DNA from 3 places in the Rhizobium sp. BT04 genome. Region 1 is predicted to be linked to each of the others. Evidence: riboswitches for the same ligand, from Rfam matches in the RefSeq annotation. Region 1 holds a riboswitch; each other region holds the start of a gene.
What was found. A riboswitch is a leader RNA that binds a small molecule or an ion and turns the genes downstream of it on or off. The one in region 1 is predicted to bind cobalamin.

Region 1 (4,164 bases):
GAATTGTACCTCATCCGTTGTGTCAACCATTGACGATGGTGGCGGCAACAGTGCCTATTGCCGACAGGGAACTGTGGGGCAACGTGGATCATGGACAATCCGTCAAGCAGTGCCGGTAAGCGCGCAGTAACCGTTCGTCGTATTCTCAAGGTCAATCATGCCGGCGAGTTCGGCGCAATTCGTATCTACAGGGCACAGATCTGGATGGCCCGCCGGCTGTTTCCTGACATCGTGCCGGCGCTTTGTGACATGCGGAACGACGAAATCGAGCATTGCCGCCTGTTTCGCGACGCAATGCCTTCAAGGCATGCCAAGCCATGCCGCGTCATGGCATTCTGGAGCCTCGGAGGGTATCTGCTCGGTTTCCTGACAGCCCTCGGTGGGCGCAACATGGTCTGGATCTGTACCGAGGCGGTTGAAAGCACGGTTCACCGTCATCTGGAAGATCAATTGGCATCCCTGGACACCCGCGATCCACAGTTGCATGGCCTTATTGCCTCGATTCAGGAAGAGGAATTGGCTCACCTTAGCGAAGCCGAGAAAAATCAGACACGGCACGGCGTCAGCTATGCGCTGCTTCTGCCCATCGTCGCCGCGCTCACCGATCTGATGATCTGGCTCTCTACATGGGGAGACTCAAGCTGGATGCGCGCCGAAATGGCGCGCTCCAGGCAGATCTAGCGGGAAGCTGTCCCGACCTCCCCTTACGGAAGATTGCCCGCGTCTGCTGGATAAGATCACGAAAATGCGCTAGGATTTTCTCCAAGCTTATTAAGAGAAACACGTTAAGAGACAACGTGCGGCGATCGAGGCCGCATTCGATCATCTACCGTTTGTTCATTCCGGGACGAGCCGTGAAACGCCGAAACCTGTCTCTTGCCCTCCTCCTTGCCTTCGCGACGCCTGCCGCCGCGCAGACGAGTGCTGTCTGCGAGGACCTGCGCGGCCGCCTCGCCGACCTGCCGCGAACGATCGGCAATAGCAACGGCCGGGAAGCGCGCCAATATGCCAGCGCCATGGCCGAGCAGAACCTCGAGCTGCGCAAGGTCCGCTCCGAGCTGCGCAGCAATGGTTGCACCTCGGGCAGCATGGTCGTGATCGGCGGCGAGAATGACGATTATTGCGCCGAGCTGTCGCAGGCCGAAGCCCGCATGATCGACAATATCGGTTATCTCCAGGACCGCCGCAACGAGCTGGCCGGCCAGAACGGCGATGATGGCGAGCGCCGCGAACTGATTGCCGCTCTCGACAGCAATGGCTGCAACAGCGAAAACTTCTATCCCCCGGCCGACCGCAGCGCCGCCGACCCCGCCCCGAGTGTCGAGGAGCAGGCGATGCGCACCGATACCTTCATTCCGCTCGGCGGCGGTGAAGAGGTCGATCCGCGTTACGGCCTGCCGCGAGCCGAGATGCTCTCGCCGGTCAGCACCATGTGCGTGCGCAGCTGCGACGGCGGCTTCTTCCCGATCAGCTCGAACGCCACTTCGGTCGATTTCGGCCGCGACGCTGAGACTTGCGCCAAGATGTGCCCGGGGATCGAGACGGAACTGTTTTATCGTGACGTGACGAGCACCGAAGCCTCGAACATGATCTCGGTCGCAACCGGCACGCCCTACAGCGCCATGAAGAACGCCTTTGCCTACAAGAACCGCACGCCCGGCGAAAAGTCCTCCTGCGCCTGCAATCTCACCGCCTATTACGACGAGATGCGCGGCAAGCAAGCCTTGAGCGAACCGCCGCAACAGGGCTCGATCACATCAATCCGTACCAATCCGCCGGCGAAGGATGCTGCCGCTGCCGCGCCGCAGCCATCCGTTCCCGATCGTCCCTATGACCCCACGCAGAACAAGGTCCGCCAGGTCGGCCCGCAATTCCTCGCCGGAGATCAGGGCTCGATCGACCTCGCCAATCCGGCATCGCCGGGCCCGCAGCCGCAACAGCAGTGATTGGCGGAGCCGGGTTTGAGGCGACGCTGTTCAGCGCTCCCGCCGTCCCCAACCGTCGTGAAACACGAGCTCCTCGAGCGGCAGCCGCTGCCGCCAGCCTTTGACGGAGAGTTCCGGCTCGTCGTAGAGCTTGTCGACGAAACCGGCGCAGAGCCAGGCGACTACCTCGACATGCTCGGGTATGCCGAGAATGCTCTTCAGGTCACCCTCGCGAAAGATACTGACCCAGCCGATACCGATCCCTTCGGCGCGGGCCGCAAGCCAGAGATTCTGTATGGCGCAGACTGTGGAATAGCTATCCATCCTGGGATTGTGCGTGCGCCCCAGCACCACGCTGCCGCTGCGGGTGGGATCGCAGGTTACGCATATGCCGAGCGGCGCCTCGACGATGCCTTCGAGCTTGAGGGAACGGTAGACCTGCCGCCGCTCGCCCTCAAACATCAAAGCCGCTTCCTCGTTGGCCTTCGAAAAAGCATCCTGGATGCGCGCTCGCACGGTTGGACTTTTCACCAGAATGAAATTCCACGGCTGCATGAAGCCGACAGAGGGCGCATGATGAGCAGCCGTCAGCAGCCGCTCCACGACATGGTCGGGCAAGGGATCGGGCAGGAACTGACTGCGCACGTCACGCCGCGTCATGATCGCGTGATAAACGGCCTCGCGTTCGGCCAGCGAAAAACCGGACGCCGCCAAAAGGGCATCCTCATCAAAGGGTCGCATCGTCAAATCCCCAACAACGCAACCGCCCGCCGTCCGCGCGGGTTGGGTCTATCTTGCCAGGCCGGTCTTCTGACTTGGCGTCATCCGTCTGCCGCAGCCTTCCCGGCAAAAGCCAGTGGCGTAGTGATGCGGCAAGCGTCGGCCTTACAGCGTTGGGCACGTTCCGGTCTTGCACCGGATTCCCGATTCTCCCGCCTCATCGGCGGGCACCTGACAGCGCATGTATTTCAGGAAAGTGCGGTGGCGGCAAGCCGCGAGCAGGCGGCGCCGGCACGCGGTCGAGAGGACGGCGCGGCATCCGCCGCGATTCCTCATCCTGAGGTGCCCCGTAGGGGCCTCGAAGGACACGCCGCAGCGCCGCTTCTTTCGTCGTTCACTATTTCGCGTCCACGCCGGTGCACCCGCCTCGCCCTTCGAGGCTCCGGCCTTTGGCCTGCGCACCTCAGGATGAGGCTCTCTTGGGCGTTGGTGCACCCGGCTAAGATGACCGTGCGGCTGCCTGGTTTTGTTGCTTGCCCTTGAAGCGTCTGTCTCCAACGCACCGCCCGCCCCGCGTCGGTTTGAAGCGGCTCGGCAAACCCCTTCATCGATAGTTTCTATGGCCCTATCGCCACCGAAGGCGTATGGACGATATAGTCCCTCGCAGCATCCCGGTTGCCGTGCCCCGCCTGACGCCCATGATCCTCGCGGTCGCCCTGTTCATGGAACAGATGGATTCGACCGTGATCGCCACCAGCCTGCCGGCGATCGCAGCCGATATCGGCACCTCGCCGATCGCGCTGAAGCTGGCCGTCACTAGCTATCTCGTGGCGCTGGCGATCTTCATTCCGATCAGCGGCTGGATGTCCGATCGTTTCGGCGCACGCAATGTCTTCCGCCTGGCGATCTTCGTCTTCATGATCGGCTCGATTGCCTGCGCCTTTTCCCATTCGATCGCGGCCTTCGTCGTCTCACGGCTGATCCAGGGCGCCGACGGCTCGATGATGACGCCGGTCAGCCGCCTGCTTTTGGTCCGGGGAACGCCGCGCCACGAACTCGTCGATGCCATGGCCTGGCTCACCATTCCGGCACTGATCGGCCCGATCATGGGGCCGCCGATCGGCGGCTTCCTCACCACCTATCTCACCTGGCACTGGATCTTCTGGATCAACGTCCCGATCGGCGTGCTCGGCATCATCCTCGTCACGCGCTTCCTGCCGGCGGTCGAGCCGCGCAGTCCGCGGCCGATGGATTTTCCCGGCTTCTTCCTCTGCGGCTTCGGCTTTTCCGGCTTCGTCTTCGGCCTGTCGGTCATCAGCCTGCCGGCCGTGCCCGTCGTCTACGGCTACATCACTGTGGCGATCGGCGTCCTTGCCGGCCTCCTCTATCTCCTGCATGCCGGCCGCGCGCCCTATCCGCTTCTCGATCCGAAAATGTTCCGCTATCCCCTGTTCCGGGCGGCGATCCTTGGCGCTTCGAACTTCCGTATGGGGCTCGGCGCCCTGCCCTTCCTAATGCC
Region 2 (4,164 bases), on a different replicon from region 1:
TCCGCTAGTTCGCGAACTGCCTCACTGGATCGGTAGGGATTGCGCCGGAGCACGACTTTCGAGGAATCGACCGGCGGAAAACCGTCTTCGGCGGTGAGCTCGCGGCAGCCGGGCGGAATGTTGCTGCGGCACAGCGTGGTAACGGCAAGGCCCGCGGTGACGGCATTCTTCAGCCCCGAGCCGGTATCGGCGATGAAGGCGATCCGGTAATTGCGGCCGATCTGCTCAAGCGATCGGAGCGCATAATCGCGCGACCATGCGGAATTGCGATAGGTCGCAATCGGCAGGGGATCAATGTCGTGCAGCCGATGAACCATTGAAGTAACCCAGACTGTGGGGTCAACGCAGAGGACCTCGCCTTTCGTCTGGTCGCTCCAGTCGAAAACGACGGCGAGATCGAGTTCGTCCCGCTCAAGGGCGGCGAGGTTACGGACGGTATAGTCGCAGGATACGGTGACCTCGACGGCCGGGTGGCGCACGGCGAAAGCCGCAAGGGCTGCCGGCAGCACCGTCTGGCTGTATTCCTCGGGAATGCCGATGCGCACCGGCCCATCCAGCGGTTTGCTGCGGATCGTCGCGGCGGCCTCGCTCAGCAGGTCGATGATCCGGCGGGCATAAGGCACGAGCTGTATGCCCTGGCGCGTCAGCAGTACACCGCGGGCACCGCGCTCGAACAGCGTTTCGCCGATCGTCTCCTCGAGCTTCTTGATCTGGCTGCTAACCGCCGATTGCGTCCGCCCGATGCGCTGGGCAGCCGTCGAGAAATTCGACGTCTCGGCCACGACAAGGAAGGTCCTCAGGAGCTCGCTTTCAATAGGTTCATGCATGGGCAGCCATAGAAAAAATCGATAACAGCTATCTCTACTATTCGTTTGTCTGATGTCAATTCCTGGCGCACAAAAGACCCGCGTTCGACTTCCTTCTTTGAGACCATCTGCGTGACCATTGAAAATCCGACCACGCGCCTCGCCGGCAGCGAGCACGAGAAGGGTGTGCTTCTCATTGTTGCCGCGACGCTTGCCTGGAGTGCGAGCGGCGTCTATTCGCGGCTGCTCACAACCGACGTATGGACGGCGATCGCCTGGCGGTCATTGTTCGGTGGCCTGTTTCTGCTGATCCCCTGCCTTTTCCTCGAAGGGGGCATCTCGCGGCGGCAATGGCGTTCCGTCTTCCATCCGAGCGGTCTGGCGATGATCGCCTGCCAGACCTTCAGTCAGGGATGTTTCATCGGGTCGCTTTACATGACCACCGTTGCCAATGTGACGATGATCTATGCGACGACTCCGTTCATCGCGGCGCTGTTCGGCTGGCTGATCCTCAAGGAGAGGGTGGCCCGGCGGACCATGATTGCCGGCGGCATCTCGCTCCTCGGCGTCGCCGTCATCGTCGCCTCGTCGATCGGCGGCGGTACCGGCTGGGGCGACCTGCTGGCGCTCGGCATGACCGCGTCCTTCGCGCTCGTCATCATCATCCCGCGCATCAGCCCCGGCGTGCCGAGCCTGCCGCCGACCGTCGTCAGCGCCTTCCTGACCCTCATCATCTTCGCGCCGTTCGGTTCGGTCGGCTCGCTCGACCTGCACAACTGGATCGTCCTGGCCGCCTTCGGCGCCACCAATTTCTCCCTGGCGCTGGTGCTTTTCCTTGCCGGGGCAAAGCGGATGCCGCCGGCGGAAGCCGCGCTGATCGGCACGATGGAAATCGTGCTGACACCCTTCTGGGTCTGGCTGCTGTTTTCCGAGCAACCGCCCGTCGCCACCTATTTCGGCGGCGCGATCATCCTCGGCGCCGTGTTCTGGCACACAGCGATCGACGCCAACCGCGGCCGGCGAACGCATCGCGCCTAAGCCGGCCATCTCCCGCCAGACGGCAATCAAATCTTCCCGGACGGTCCGGAAAACCGCCGTATTCGCGGGATCAATTATTGACCCTGCGCAGCGCGCTCCTGCGACTTCACCGACTGTCGTCTTTGAGTTGCACCCATGTCGTTTTTTTGATCGCTGTTTTCCGTCAGGCATGGTTTGTTTGTGGTGTTCAAGGCGCTATCTCGCAAACTGGCGAAATGGCCCATCGGGAAGCCGGCCTGACGCCGGCGCTGCCCGCAGCGGTAGAAGAACTGAAATCCTCACGGAAATCGCCGGAAAGATCCGGAAAGATCTCGCGATGGATCGAAAGGAGTTTCTGGAGCCGGACACCAGCTCTTGCGCGGCAAATCGACGGATTGCGGCGGGCGATCACGAACGACAGGCCAGACCGTGGCGTTCACTCTTCTCCTCCACCAATCTGTCCCTTTTGCAAAATCCGAATATCGCCCGATGCGGCGGTATCCGGCGCTGTCGACACCGGGCTGCAGAGGAGGCAGGCCGGAGGGAATGTTGCCATCGGCTGCATCGGTTGCAGATCGAGGCATTCAAACACGTGGGAGGAATCCATGAGCAAGAATAGAGGCGTCGTTTATCTCCGGCCGGGCAAGGTCGAAGTGCGCGACATCGACGACCCGAAGCTGGAAGCGCCCGATGGCCGCCGCATCGAGCACGGCGTGATCCTGAAGGTGATCTCGACCAACATTTGCGGCTCCGACCAGCACATGGTCCGCGGTCGCACGACGGCGATGCCGGGCCTGGTCCTCGGTCATGAAATCACCGGCGAGATCATCGAGAAAGGCGTCGACGTCGAGATGCTCGACATCGGCGATATCGTCTCGGTGCCGTTCAATGTCGCCTGCGGCCGTTGCCGCTGCTGCAAGTCACAGGATACCGGCGTCTGCCTGACGGTAAACCCGGCCCGCGCCGGCGGCGCTTACGGCTATGTCGACATGGGCGGCTGGATCGGCGGACAGGCGCGTTACGTCACCATTCCCTATGCCGATTTCAACCTGCTGAAAATCCCGGATCGCGACAAGGCGATGGCAAAGATCCGCGATCTCACCATGCTCTCCGACATTCTGCCCACCGGCTTCCATGGCGCGGTGCGTGCCGGCGTTGGCGTCGGCTCGACCGTCTATGTCGCCGGCGCCGGCCCTGTCGGTCTTGCGGCTGCGGCTTCGGCCCGCATTCTCGGCGCTGCGGTCGTGATGATCGGTGATTTCAACAAGGACCGTCTGGCGCATGCCGCCAAGGTCGGCTTCGAACCGATCGACCTGTCGAAGAGCGACCGTCTTGGCGACATGATCGCTGAGGTCGTCGGCACCAACGAGGTGGACAGCGCCATCGATGCGGTCGGCTTCGAGGCCCGCGGCCACTCCGGCGGCGAGCAGCCGGCGATCGTGCTCAATCAGATGATGGAGATTACCCGCGCCGCAGGTTCGATCGGTATTCCCGGCCTCTACGTCACCGAGGATCCGGGCGCTGTCGACAATGCCGCCAAACACGGCAATCTGTCGCTCCGCTTCGGCCTCGGATGGGCCAAGGCGCAGTCCTTCCACACCGGCCAGACTCCGGTGCTCAAATACAATCGTCAGCTCATGCAGGCGATCCTCCACGACCGACTGCCGATTGCCGACATCGTCAACGCCAAGGTCATCCCGCTCGACGATGCCGCCGCTGGATATGAAAGCTTCGACCATGGCGCGGCGACGAAATATGTCCTCGATCCTCATGGAGAGGTCGCGAAGGCCGCGTAACGATTGCGACCAAGGACTTTACCTGACAGGGATGGCCGGTGGAAAACCGGCCATTCCGCTTTGTCACATGACAATTTGATTGACGAACTACTGGATGCTGAACGGGAAATATTTTGCGTTGATCATGTCATAGGTCCCGTCGGCCTTGATGGTCTTCAACGCTTCGTTCAGGCGCGTCAGACGCTCCTTGTCATCGAGGCGCAGCGCGATCCCGGCACCTTCACCAAAATAGGTGATATCGACCAGATCCGGCCCTTTGAACTCGCAGCAGCTTCCCGCCTTGGTGTTGGCAATCCAGTCGTAGATGGCGAGTTTATCCTCGAGGATAATGTCGACGCTCCCATCCGCCAGCCCCTTGTACAATTCGGGCGAAGACCGAAAAATCGTCTTCTTCATTTCCGGATAAAGATGGTTGGCATAGGATTCCTGCGCTGTCGACGACGTCACTCCAAGAACTTTGCCGCTGAGGGCGGCGGGGCTGACGTCACTGATCGACGAATCCTTCCGGGCGATGAACACCGACGGGCTGTTGTAGTATTTTTCAG
Region 3 (4,164 bases), 1.2 Mb from region 1:
ACGGCGATCCGTGGCGCGAGCAGCGCTATTCCGACGATTGAGCCTCCGGCCGCAGCAAGCGGCGAAGCGCATAAAAACCAACGCCGAACAATGCGGCAAGCCCCGTCAACGATGCCATACTGGCTGGATGAAGCGGTACCTTGCTCCAGTGCGGCTTGACAACATCGGCGGTGTTGAAGGCCTCGCCGCTGAACCGGCAGGTGACGAGCGCAAGGCCGCGCCGCACCATGTCGGCGTCGACCGCGGAAATGATTTCACCCGCCGCAGCGCTCTCCCGCGGCATCTCACGCATCGAAAACAAGACGGCCTTGGTCGCTGCGAGATAGGCATGGGCGCATTGGTTGAACGGGCTTTCCTCGTCCGTCACGCTACCCGGCATCCGGCCCCATAGACAATAGGAATACTGGATTTCGGCATAGTTCAGCACGCGGCGGAACCGCTCGTTGGTATCGACCGCTTGCGACGCAAGGTCAATGATCCCACTGCGATAGTCTGAAATCACCGCCATCTCGCCATGGGAAATCTCGGGGATATCCAGCCCGGCATGGCTGCCGCCGCCGCTGCGGCTATGGGCAAAGGCGTTTCCGGCAACCACGCAAGAAAAGGCGACGCCGACAAACGCCGTCGACAGGAGCGGTATGGTTCGGCTGCTTTTCATGTTTGCCCGAAAAGTTCAGGGCGCCGGTATGCGGCGCCCCTCGATGCATTCAGTGAAACGCCGTTGCCGGCCGACCTCGTTGCGGCCCGCCTTTCACGGCAAGCTGCTTTTCCGCCAGCACTCCGAAGGCGAGGCCCAAGGTTGCCCAGAGGATCACGTGCATGCCGAGCGAGGTCGTGCGGAACCGCCAGAGCACCATCGCCGAGAAATTCTCCGGCACCTCGTTGATCGGCGGCAGCAGATAGAGCACGAGGCCGATGAAGACGAGATAGGCGATGCCGGCGATGATCGCACCGTTCCAGAGACCGAAACGTTCGGCAAGACGGCGCGACAGCGCCACTGTGGCAACCAGCGCGGCAAGCGAAACGACGATCATCAGGAAGAACATTTCGGTCCTGACGCCGATCGTGTCGGGATTGCCGACCGCCGGCGGATTGGCCGGATACTTGATCCCGGGAACAAGAACGATCGCCACGAAGGCGGCAAGGGCGATGACCGCCGAAGTGCCGCGCGCCGAAAGGCTGCTGAAGCGCCCGTGCACGAAAGCGAAGGCAAGCGCAAAAAGCCCGCCGACGGCGACGCTGTAGGCCATGACGCCGGTAAAAAGGCCGAGACCGGCCTGCGTGGCGCGACTGACGATTTCAGGTTCAGCAGCTTCGCCGGCCGCCTGCGCAGTCGCCGCCTCGAAGGCGATGGCCGCATCGACCAGCGGCTCGCCGAAGGTATGGGCGAAGGCAAAAACGAGAATACCGGCAATCAGGCCCGCGAGCATGCCGCGAAGCAGAAGGTTTCCAACCATGTCAGGAACTCCCCTAAAGCATGTCGCGCAAAACTGTGTGAGCGGTTTCGCGAGAACGACATGCGCAAAACAAGACCTAAGGCGCGAGAAGCGAATCTGAAAGATCGCGACGCGCTTTAGTGGCAGGGAAAGCCGAGGAGATGACGACCGTCATGCACGAATTCGTGCACATACATGCCATTGAACAGCGCCATTGCGCCTTCCTCGGTACCGACGAAATAGAGGACGATGAGCATCAGCAGGCCGCCGAAGATCGCCCAGGGCAGGATCTCTCCTAAGGGGATCGGCGCCGGTACTGCTGCGGGCGCGAAAGTGGTGTCAGACATGTATTCCTCCGGGAATGACGCGTTCAGTCGAAAGAGTGCTTACGCAGGTGGGTCTGACTTCCAACGCGAAGAGCTTTCGACACGCTGGTCACAGTGGCGCGACCGTGCCGGATTTCCACCGGCTTCCAAACCCGCAACAGCACGGTTATATCTGCACGCCGAAGAGACTGTCAACGAAACTTCACAAGCCGGCAAAGACGCTGGAGCCGCATTCCGGGAGATCAGAACGATGGTGAATACGCGCCTCACCTGGATCTGCCACGGCGCGACGATGGCAAGCCGCAAAGCCCTGTTCCCGCTCGACGAACCGCTGGAAGACAAGGCGGAGGAAGAAGCGGCCAGCATGGCTGCCCCTCCCCGCGCCGACCGTATCGCCACGAGCCCCGCCTTACGCGCGCGCCAGACCGCGGAAGCGCTTCGCCTTGACGCCCGGATAGATCAGGCGCTTCGCGACTGCGACCATGGCCGCTGGGCCGGCAGGTCGATCACCACGGTCGAGGCAGACGAGCCGGCAAACCTCCTGGCCTGGATGAGCGATCCGGAAGCTGCCCCGCATGGCGGCGAGAGCCTTGTTGATCTGCGCAGGCGGGTCGCCAGCTGGATGGACAATGAATCCAGCCTCGGCGGCCATGTGATCGCCGTCAGCCACGCGGCCGTCATTCGGGCAGCGGTGGCGCATGTGCTTCAGGCGCCACTCCCTTCCTTCTGGCTGAGCGACGTCGAGCCACTCGCCGTCATTCACATGACCACTGATGGACGGCGCTGGTCTCTACGCTTTCCGCATTAGAGCCCGAGGCCGCTGTAACACCTTGAATCGCTGCATAAACTTATCCAGCCTTACACAAGCAAATCGCGTCATCTCTATTGAACCCGGTTTGGCGGGGACTACTTCCTTATCCCAAGGAGATGGAAGAATGACATATGATTGGAGTGGGGAGCGCACGCGACGCTTGCGTTTGATGCGTTTTGCCACAGTCACAGTTCTGGTCGGTCTCATCGTCAGCGTCCCGCTGCTGATCGTCACCGCCTGAAGCACGAAAGGGCGAGCGGTGCCATGGCACGCTCGCCTTCGTTCTTTTCACACGCCAGTCTGCAATCACGACGAAGACCGCGCTCAGCGTTTCTCGGTCTCGCAAAAGCACCCCTCTGGTCCCTTGACGGTACAGCAACAGGCTGCCGCCTCCGATAATTCGCCTTCTGGTTTCAACGAACATTTCAGACTTTTGTGCTACTTCCGCGAAGGTTGGAGATGGAGAAGGCGTGGTGCCGGTATTTTTCCAGAGCAGGGCCGGAAGGCAATGTGTGTCGATCGTCGGGTTCGGGATCACTCTCTGGCTCCTCGGCACGCTGCTGCAGCTTGACGACAGCCTTGCCTTCTTCATGACCGGTTTCGGCGAATACGGCGCCGACAAGCTCGTTCTGGCGCTGGGCATCGCCGGTGCCATGAGCTTCATCTATTCGGTGCTGCGCATCGCCGACCTGCGCAAGGAAACGGAACAGCGCGCCGCCGCTCAGGCAAAGGCCGATTGGACCGCAACCCACGACCACCTGACCAAACTGCCGAACCGCTACGCCTTCGAGCGCAAGATTCTTTCCCGGCCGATCAAGACCGACGAGGCCGAGATCGAGGAGTGGGGCCGCAACGTCACCCTCTTCTCCGTCGACCTCGACGGCTTCAAGAAAGTTAACGATCTCGTCGGCCACAAGGGCGGCGACGTCCTGTTGATCGAGGTTGCCAGACGCATCTGCGCGCTCGGCAATGCCGACTGCGTCTATCGCTTCGGCGGTGACGAATTCGTCATCGTCGCGTTCGCCCTGACGGCGCAACGCGAGGAGCGTTTTGCCAAGCTTTTGATCCAGGCCATTACCCGGCCGATCCATATCGATGGCTTTGCCGTCGAAGTCGGCGCCAGCGTCGGCTACGACCGCTGGGTCGAGGGAGCCGAACCCCTTGAAGATGCCGCCCATCGTGCCGACCTTGCCATGTACGAGGCGAAATCACGCGGACCCAACCATTATTTCGTCTTCGAACCGTCGATGCAGGACAAGGTAACGGAACGCGCCGCGCTGGAAACCAGGCTGCGTGCTGCAATTTCCACCAAGGCGATCAAACCCTTCTATCAGCCGCTGATCGACCTGAAGTCCGGCCAGCTCTGTGGCTTCGAGGCCTTGGCGCGCTGGATCGGCGATGATGGTGTCAACATCCCGCCGCCTGTCTTCATTGATATCGCCGAGGAGACGGGCATGATCACCGCATTGTTCGAGGATCTTCTCGCCCAGGCCTGCAGCGACGCACTCACCTGGCCGGAGCATGTGACCTTGTCCTTCAACGTCTCGCCGGTGCAGATGGAAGACAGGCTCCTGACTTCCCGCATCCTCAA

Region 2: linked by a shared signal. The riboswitch ahead of fdhA (formaldehyde dehydrogenase, glutathione-independent) and the one ahead of bluB (5,6-dimethylbenzimidazole synthase) in region 1 are both predicted to bind cobalamin.
Region 3: linked by a shared signal. The riboswitch ahead of QMO82_RS18865 (CbtB domain-containing protein) and the one ahead of bluB (5,6-dimethylbenzimidazole synthase) in region 1 are both predicted to bind cobalamin.

What each region holds. Positions count from the first base shown of each region.
Region 1 covers NZ_CP125652.1:909,703-913,866, forward strand. The annotation lists gene QMO82_RS13010 (demethoxyubiquinone hydroxylase family protein) at 91-681, shown strand; gene QMO82_RS13015 (DUF2865 domain-containing protein) at 855-1,946, shown strand; gene bluB (5,6-dimethylbenzimidazole synthase) at 1,977-2,666, opposite strand; cobalamin riboswitch at 2,708-2,895, opposite strand; gene QMO82_RS13025 (MFS transporter) at 3,344-4,164, shown strand, end outside.
Region 2 covers NZ_CP125647.1:162,757-166,920, forward strand. The annotation lists gene QMO82_RS00835 (LysR substrate-binding domain-containing protein) at 1-827, opposite strand, end outside; gene QMO82_RS00840 (DMT family transporter) at 939-1,844, shown strand; cobalamin riboswitch at 2,018-2,216, shown strand; gene fdhA (formaldehyde dehydrogenase, glutathione-independent) at 2,429-3,619, shown strand; gene QMO82_RS00850 (transporter substrate-binding domain-containing protein) at 3,707-4,164, opposite strand, start outside.
Region 3 covers NZ_CP125652.1:2,106,950-2,111,113, forward strand. The annotation lists gene QMO82_RS18850 (sulfite oxidase-like oxidoreductase) at 1-41, shown strand, start outside; gene QMO82_RS18855 (hypothetical protein) at 26-658, opposite strand; gene QMO82_RS18860 (CbtA family protein) at 708-1,457, opposite strand; gene QMO82_RS18865 (CbtB domain-containing protein) at 1,574-1,783, opposite strand; cobalamin riboswitch at 1,812-1,933, opposite strand; gene QMO82_RS18870 (histidine phosphatase family protein) at 2,016-2,570, shown strand; gene QMO82_RS18875 (bifunctional diguanylate cyclase/phosphodiesterase) at 3,047-4,164, shown strand, end outside.